Sinorhizobium fredii: one gene and its partner. The protein of the gene in region 1 interacts with the protein of each later gene in a pairwise test. Links are inferred from orthologs where the notes say so. Each region holds a gene or a part of one and is shown in the gene's direction. Other genes may lie near its edges. The genes, in order: ileS and NXT3_RS21740.

The links.
Region 2: the proteins of ileS (region 1) and NXT3_RS21740 interact in binary tests that used the Escherichia coli proteins (3 or more experiments, as listed by UniProt). The link is inferred for Sinorhizobium fredii from one-to-one orthologs.

The regions. Positions count from the first base shown.
Region 1 is NZ_CP024307.1:863,671-867,487, forward strand. Bases 92-3,592 are described here. They hold ileS (isoleucine--tRNA ligase), read left to right. Parts: upstream 92-482; coding sequence 483-3,392; downstream 3,393-3,592. Other genes in these bases: NXT3_RS04110 (bifunctional riboflavin kinase/FAD synthetase), read left to right, coding at 92-211; NXT3_RS04120 (hypothetical protein), read left to right, coding at 3,525-3,592. In the rest of the region: more of NXT3_RS04110, read left to right, coding at 1-91; more of NXT3_RS04120, read left to right, coding at 3,593-3,817. UniProt on the Escherichia coli protein: Catalyzes the attachment of isoleucine to tRNA(Ile). As IleRS can inadvertently accommodate and process structurally similar amino acids such as valine, to avoid such errors it has two additional distinct tRNA(Ile)-dependent editing activities.
Region 2 is NZ_CP024309.1:115,963-119,074, forward strand. The notes cover bases 1-2,796. They hold NXT3_RS21740 (hydrogenase maturation protease HybD family protein), read left to right. Parts: upstream 1-1,008; coding sequence 1,009-1,584; downstream 1,585-2,796. Other genes in these bases: NXT3_RS21730 (nickel-dependent hydrogenase large subunit), read left to right, coding at 1-275; cybH (Ni/Fe-hydrogenase, b-type cytochrome subunit), read left to right, coding at 288-983; hypC (HypC/HybG/HupF family hydrogenase formation chaperone), read left to right, coding at 1,883-2,179; NXT3_RS21755 (hydrogenase expression/formation protein), read left to right, coding at 2,751-2,796. Also shown: more of NXT3_RS21755, read left to right, coding at 2,797-3,112.

The DNA.
Region 1 (3,817 bases):
GCTGCTGGAGACCTTCGTGTTCGACTTCTCCGGCGACCTTTACGGCGAGGTCTGCGCCGTCTCCTTTTTCGGCCACCTTCGCGACGAAGTGAAGTTCGACGGGCTCGAGCCCCTGATGGTGCAGATGAGGGAGGACGAGAAGGAGGCGCGCGCCCTTCTTTCCGGCGTGCGGCCCTTGAACGACATCGACCGCCATATCAATTTCGTCTGAAGCGGCGGGTGCACCGGGCCTAAAGAATCGCGCCCTGCTGCGCTCGCGGACCTTTTCAAAAGGGCGAAAACGCCTTAAACAACCGGCCATTATGATTAGGCATCGTCGATTGACCATCGATCAGCGAATTATTGGCCCGGCTTTCCGCGCGCGCTAGAGCGTGCCGGGAGGTCCGGGATTTCGGCGTTTCACGCCCTTCCAGTCATCTTCGAGAGACCGAACCCTTCCGCCTGCGTGACAATCCGCGCGGAAAAGACGAATGCAAAAGACCATGACAGAGACCGCTGAAAAGATCGACTACTCCTCGACGCTCTACCTGCCGCAGACCGAATTTCCGATGCGCGCCGGCCTCCCGCAGAAGGAGCCGGAATTCGTTGCCCGCTGGCAGAAGATGGAGCTCTACAAGAAGCTTCGCGCCTCCGCTGCCGGCCGCGACAAGTTCGTGCTGCATGACGGCCCGCCCTATGCGAACGGCAACATCCATATCGGCCATGCGCTCAACAAGATCCTCAAGGATGTCATCAACCGCTCGTTCCAGATGCGCGGCTTCGACGCCAATTACGTCCCGGGCTGGGACTGCCACGGCCTGCCGATCGAATGGAAAATCGAGGAGAAATATCGCGAGAAGGGCCGCAACAAGGACGACGTCCCGGTCAACGAGTTCCGCAAGGAATGCCGTGATTTCGCCAGCGGCTGGATCCAGGTGCAGACCGAGGAATTCAAGCGCCTCGGCATCGAAGGCGACTTCGACAATCCCTACACGACGATGAACTTCCATGCAGAAGCGCGTATCGCCGGCGAATTGATGAAAATCGCACGGGCCGGCCAGCTCTATCGCGGCTCGAAGCCGGTGATGTGGTCGGTTGTCGAACGCACCGCGCTCGCCGAGGCCGAAGTCGAATATGCCGACGTCGAAAGCGACATGATCTGGGTGAAGTTCCCGGTGACAGAGGGCCCGGATGTGCTTGCCGGCGCCTTTGTCGTCATCTGGACGACGACGCCCTGGACGATTCCCGGCAACCGGGCGGTCGCCTATTCGTCGCGCTATGCCTATGGCCTCTATGAAGTCGCGACGGCCGAAAACGACTACGGTCCGCAGCCGGGCGAAAAGCTGATCTTCGCCAAGCGCCTCGCGGAGGAATCGGCCGCCAAGGCGAAGGTCACCTTCCGCTTCATCCGCGACATCGAAGCCGAGGAGCTTGCGGCAGTCACCTGCTTGCACCCGCTGCACGGCCTCGGCGGTGGATACGCCTTCAAGGTGCCGCTGCTCGACGGCGAACACGTCACCGACGATGCCGGCACCGGCTTCGTCCACACCGCGCCCGGGCACGGCCGCGAGGACTTTGATGCCTGGATGGACGGCGCCCGGTCACTCGAAGCGCGCGGCATCTCCTCTGCGATCCCCTTCACCGTCGACGATGCCGGTTATTTCACCGCCGATGCGCCTGGCTTCGGTCCGGACGCCGAAGGCGGCGCCGGTCGCGTCATCGACGACAAGGGCAAGAAGGGCGACGCCAACGATCGCGTCATCAAGGCGCTCATCGCCCGCCATGCGCTCTTTGCCCGCGGACGCCTGAAGCATTCCTATCCGCATTCCTGGCGGTCGAAGAAGCCGGTCATCTTCCGCAACACGCCGCAATGGTTCGTCTATATGGACAAGGACTTCGGCGACGGCACGACGCTGCGCTCGCGGGCGCTCAACGCCATCGACGAAACCCGTTTCGTCCCGGGCGCCGGCCAGAACCGCCTGCGCGCCATGATCGAGCAGCGCCCGGACTGGGTTCTGTCGCGCCAGCGCGCCTGGGGCGTGCCGATCGCGGTCTTCGCCGATGAGCAGGGTGAAATCCTCGTCGACGACGCCGTCAATGCGCGGATCCTCGAGGCTTTTGAGAAGGAAGGGGCCGATGCCTGGTTCGCTGAGGGAGCGAAGGAACGCTTCCTCGGAAACGACCACGACCATGCCCGCTGGAACCAGGTTATGGACATCCTCGACGTGTGGTTCGATTCCGGCTCGACCCACATCTTCACGCTCGAAGACCGTACAGATCTGAAATGGCCGGCCGATGTCTATCTCGAGGGTTCCGACCAGCACCGCGGCTGGTTCCACTCCTCGCTGCTGGAAAGCTGCGCGACCCGCGGCCGCGCGCCCTACAACGCCGTTGTCACCCATGGCTTCACCATGGACGAGAAGGGCGAGAAGATGTCGAAGTCGAAGGGCAACACGGTCACGCCGCAGGAAGTGATGAAGGATGCCGGCGCCGACATCCTGCGCCTGTGGGTGATGACCACCGACTACTGGGAAGACCAGCGCCTCGGCAAGACGATCATCCAGACGAACATCGATGCCTACCGCAAGCTCAGGAACACCGTCCGCTGGATGCTCGGCACGCTCGCCCACGACAAGGGCGAAGTGATCGCGCTTGCCGAGATGCCGGAGCTCGAGCAGCTGATGCTGCATCGCCTTGCCGAACTCGACCGGCTGGTGCGCGAAGGCTACGACGCCTTCGACTTCAAGCGGATCGCCCGCGCGCTGATCGATTTCTCGAATGTCGAACTTTCGGCCTTCTATTTCGATATCCGCAAGGACGCGCTCTACTGCGATGCGCCTTCGTCGCTCCGCCGCCGCGCCGCGCTGCACGTCATCCGCACGCTGTTCGATTGCCTGGTGACCTGGCTCGCGCCGATGCTGCCCTTCACCGCCGAGGAAGCCTGGCTTTCCCGTAACCCGGAAGCCCTCTCGGTGCATCTCGAGCAATTCCCGCCTGTGCCGGCGGAATGGCGCAACGATGCGCTGGCCGAGAAATGGCGGAAGATCCGCGAAGTGCGCAAGGTCGTCACCGGCGCGCTCGAGATCGAGCGCAAGGACAAGCGCATCGGCTCCTCCCTGGAAGCCGCTCCGCTCGTCCACGTCGCCGATCCGGATCTGAAGGCCGCCCTCGAAGGCCAGGATTTTGCCGAGATCTGCATCACCTCGGCGATCGGGATCGACGACGCCGAGGGGCCGGAAGGCGCGTTTACCTTGCCGGAAGTGGCGAAGGTCAGCGTCGTGCCGAGGCTGGCCGAAGGCCGCAAATGCGCTCGCTCCTGGCGGATCACCACGGATGTCGGCTCCGATCCGCTCTATCCGGAAGTGTCGGCCCGCGACGCCGCCGCACTGAGGGAACTTGGCTTCAAAGCGTGATGGAACGTCCCGGGTGAATTGCGCTTGGCGCATTCATCCGGTACAACCTGCCCGAAATTTGGCGGATTTTTCCGCCATGGGGGCGTTTAATGGCCGCGGCGGGCGCGGTGCGGCGGGGCTTAAGGGAACTTTATGGAAATGACGCGAGCGTTGCGGGTGTCTGCGAGCATTGCTGCTGTCGTGGCGGGGAGCCTGGCGCTTTCCGGCTGCATCGGCGGCCCGACCTACGGCACGGACAAGACGGCCGGCGAACAGCTCGTCGACGATCTCGGCAGCGCCATCAGCCTGGCGCCGCCGAAAAAGGATCCGGTCAAGTACCAGCCGCGCGCCGGCCTTGTGTTGCCGCCGCAGGGAGAGCAGGCTTCGCTCATCCAGCCGCAGCAGTCGCTCGCAAGTCGCGAAACCAATCCCGAGTGGGTCGAGTC
Region 2 (3,112 bases), on another replicon or contig:
CGCCGCGCGGTGCGCTCGCGCACTGGATCAAGATCAAGGAGGGGAGAATCGATAACTACCAGTGCGTCGTTCCCACGACGTGGAACGGCAGTCCACGTGATCCTGCTGGAAACATCGGTGCCTTCGAGGCGGCGCTTTTAGATATGCCGATGTCCGACCCTGCTCAGCCACTTGAAATCCTGAGAACCATCCACTCGTTTGATCCCTGCCTGGCATGCTCGACTCATATCATGAGCCCGGACGGGCAGGAAAGGACGAGGGTTCAGATCCGGTGAGGAGGTTTGCTCATGGCTCTTCATGCTAAAAAGGCAGTCGGGCGCCTGAGCGTCCATGTTTACGATGCACCGGTGCGCATCTGGCATTGGGTAAACGCCTTCTCGATCCTGACACTCGCTCTGACCGGCTACTTCATAGGCTCGCCGCTGACTTCCGTGTCCGGGGAGGCGAGCGCCAACTATCTGATGGGCCATATCCGCTTCATCCACTTCGCGGCGGCACAGATCCTCACAGTGCTCCTGATCCTGCGGGTCTATTGGGTCTTTGTGGGTGGCGTGCATGCCCGGCAGATCTTCTACATGCCCATCTGGAGCGGCCGTTTCTGGAAGGAATGGTCGCATGAAGTTCGCTGGTACATGTTCATGGCACCCCAGCCAAGGAAGTATCCAGGCCACAATCCGTTGGCGCGGTTCACCATGTTCCTCATGTTCACCCTGCCGCTGCTCTTCATGGTGATCACCGGCTTTGCGCTCTACAGCGACGGCGCGGGCCGAGACAGTTGGGAATATGTGCTTTTTGGCTGGGTATTCTCGATCTGGCCGAATAGTCAGGATATCCACACCAACCATCATCTCGGAATGTGGGTCATTCTCATCTTTGCGATCGTCCACATCTATGTAGTGGTTCGCGAGGACATCATGAGTTCGCAAAGCATCATCTCATCGATGTTCTCGGGCGAGCGGCTGTCCAAGGACATGGAGGACTAGACGGCTGCTCCATCATCAAACCGCAATTCGCCCCGCACCCCGCATTCTCGTGCTCGGTATCGGCAATATCCTCTGGGCCGACGAGGGATTTGGCGTGCGCGCGGTCGAAGCCTTCCACAAGGCCTATGAAGTGCCTGCCAACGTCACCGTCCTCGACGGCGGCACACAGGGCCTCTACCTGGTGCAGTTCATAAACGAGCACGACCGGCTCATCGTCTTCGACGCGATCGACTACGGCCTCGTACCGGGGGCGATGAAGGTGGTGGAGGATGATGAAGTGCCGAAGTTCACCGGTGCCAAGAAAGTGAGTCTGCACCAGACCGGTTTCCAGGAAGTGCTGAGCGCGGCAGATCTCATGGGACAATACCCCGAGCGCCTGACCCTGATCGGTTGCCAGCCGCTTGATCTTGAAAACTGGGGTGGTCCGCTGACGGCGCCGGTCAAGGCTGTCATTCCGGCGGCCGTCGACACCGCCGTTCGAACGCTGCGGGACTGGGGCGTCGCCGTTGCCGTGAGGCCGGAGGGGGCAGTGGTTCCGCCGCTTCTCGAAAACGACATCGACGTGGAAAACTACGAGCGCCGCGCCTATCGGCCGCGTTGAACTGGTGAGGGGGATCCTCCGGAAACACGCTTCCATGGTTACGTCCATGGCACCAGCCTGCCGGAAATGACGCGTGGGCGGTAGGGCCGGCTGCAAGGCGGCCGAAATCCCTCGGCATCGGACTGGCTTTGATCCGGTTCGGCAAGGGCAGGGCGCCGCCGCAGATCGCCATCGCTGTGCTGACGCGGCTCTGCTCGCCTGCGCGTTTCAGAAAGGGCGGGGCTGTTGGGCTTCGCACGGCAACGCTGTTCCCGCGCCTGCGGATTCTGCAGCATCGGAAAGGTAGAGGAGAAGCGCCATGTGCATAGGCATTCCCATGCGGATCGTCACCGCCAATGAGTTCGTCGCGAATTGCGAGCGTCATGGCGCAATATCTACAATCTCCCTCTTGCTTGTCGGCCCCCAGCCGAACGGGACCCACGTCCTCACTCATCTCGGCTCCGCCATTCGCGTGCTCGAGGCCGATGAGGCCCGGGCGATCGACGACGCGCTCGCCGCCCTCGTTGAAGCCAGCGAAGGCCGCGCCTTCGAACCGCTCCTTGCCGATCTTGTTTCCCGCGAGCCCGAATTGCCGCTGCATCTTCGCACCGATTGAAAGCAACACGTCCCAGCCTGTCGATGATGCTTTTCCCCTTACAGCTCACCGTAGCTCGAATTCTTCAGTTTGGCACGGCGCTTGCCAACGACCCCTTAGGAACGTTCGGAGTGCTGATTTGTGGAGGAGACAATGCCATCTAACCTGGTCCGCGCCGCGAGCAAGCGGACACTATCCGTCGTCGAGGAGACGAATTGCGATGCGCGTGTCGTACGATCGGCGGGCGAGCCCAACAACCCCGTGCCGGTCGTCACGGGTACTCCCGCGCAGCGGCCAGAGGTCAAAGGCGTCGCGGTCGTTCCTCCCGGTCTACCGCAGGGGTGCCGCTGCCGACGGCGCGATGCTATCGTTTGCCGAACGGCCAATGGCAGGCTGAAGGGCCGCCCGAACGCCGTTTTTCCGAGCTTGACCTCTATCGGACGTGAGCGGCCGGCAGGAGTAGTCGGCAAGGTCTGCGACCGGACGGTGAATGTCGGAAAATTCGGGGCCGGTTCTTTTCCGGCGCGTCAATCAAGGTGCCCACTGGCGGGCCGAAGGTCGCGATCGCCCATGCCTCCAAGGCGATCCTGCGATGAGGCCTGCTATATGGGTCGCCCCAATGGGTGAGGCAAGCGTGATGCCCTCGGACGCCGAACCTCTCCGCGCGCCCAGACTCAATTTGCTCGCCACCAATAGCGCAGAGGAGCTGATGAGCCGATGTTGGAGGACGGCGCTGCTCCTGCCGGCGCTCGCGGATGCGCTGGCGGTTTTCAAGTCCGGCCGGCCGAGCCGGATGTTCGACATCACCGACTATCCAGAGGACGACAAAGAGTTGATCACCCAGATCCTCGGCGAGGGCGAGGTTGCCGGCGTCGCGGTGCTGGAGAACGGCATCATCGCCCAGATGCAGGAGGCTGTCATGGCCGGCGTCTGGCGTATCCGCTTCACCGTCGC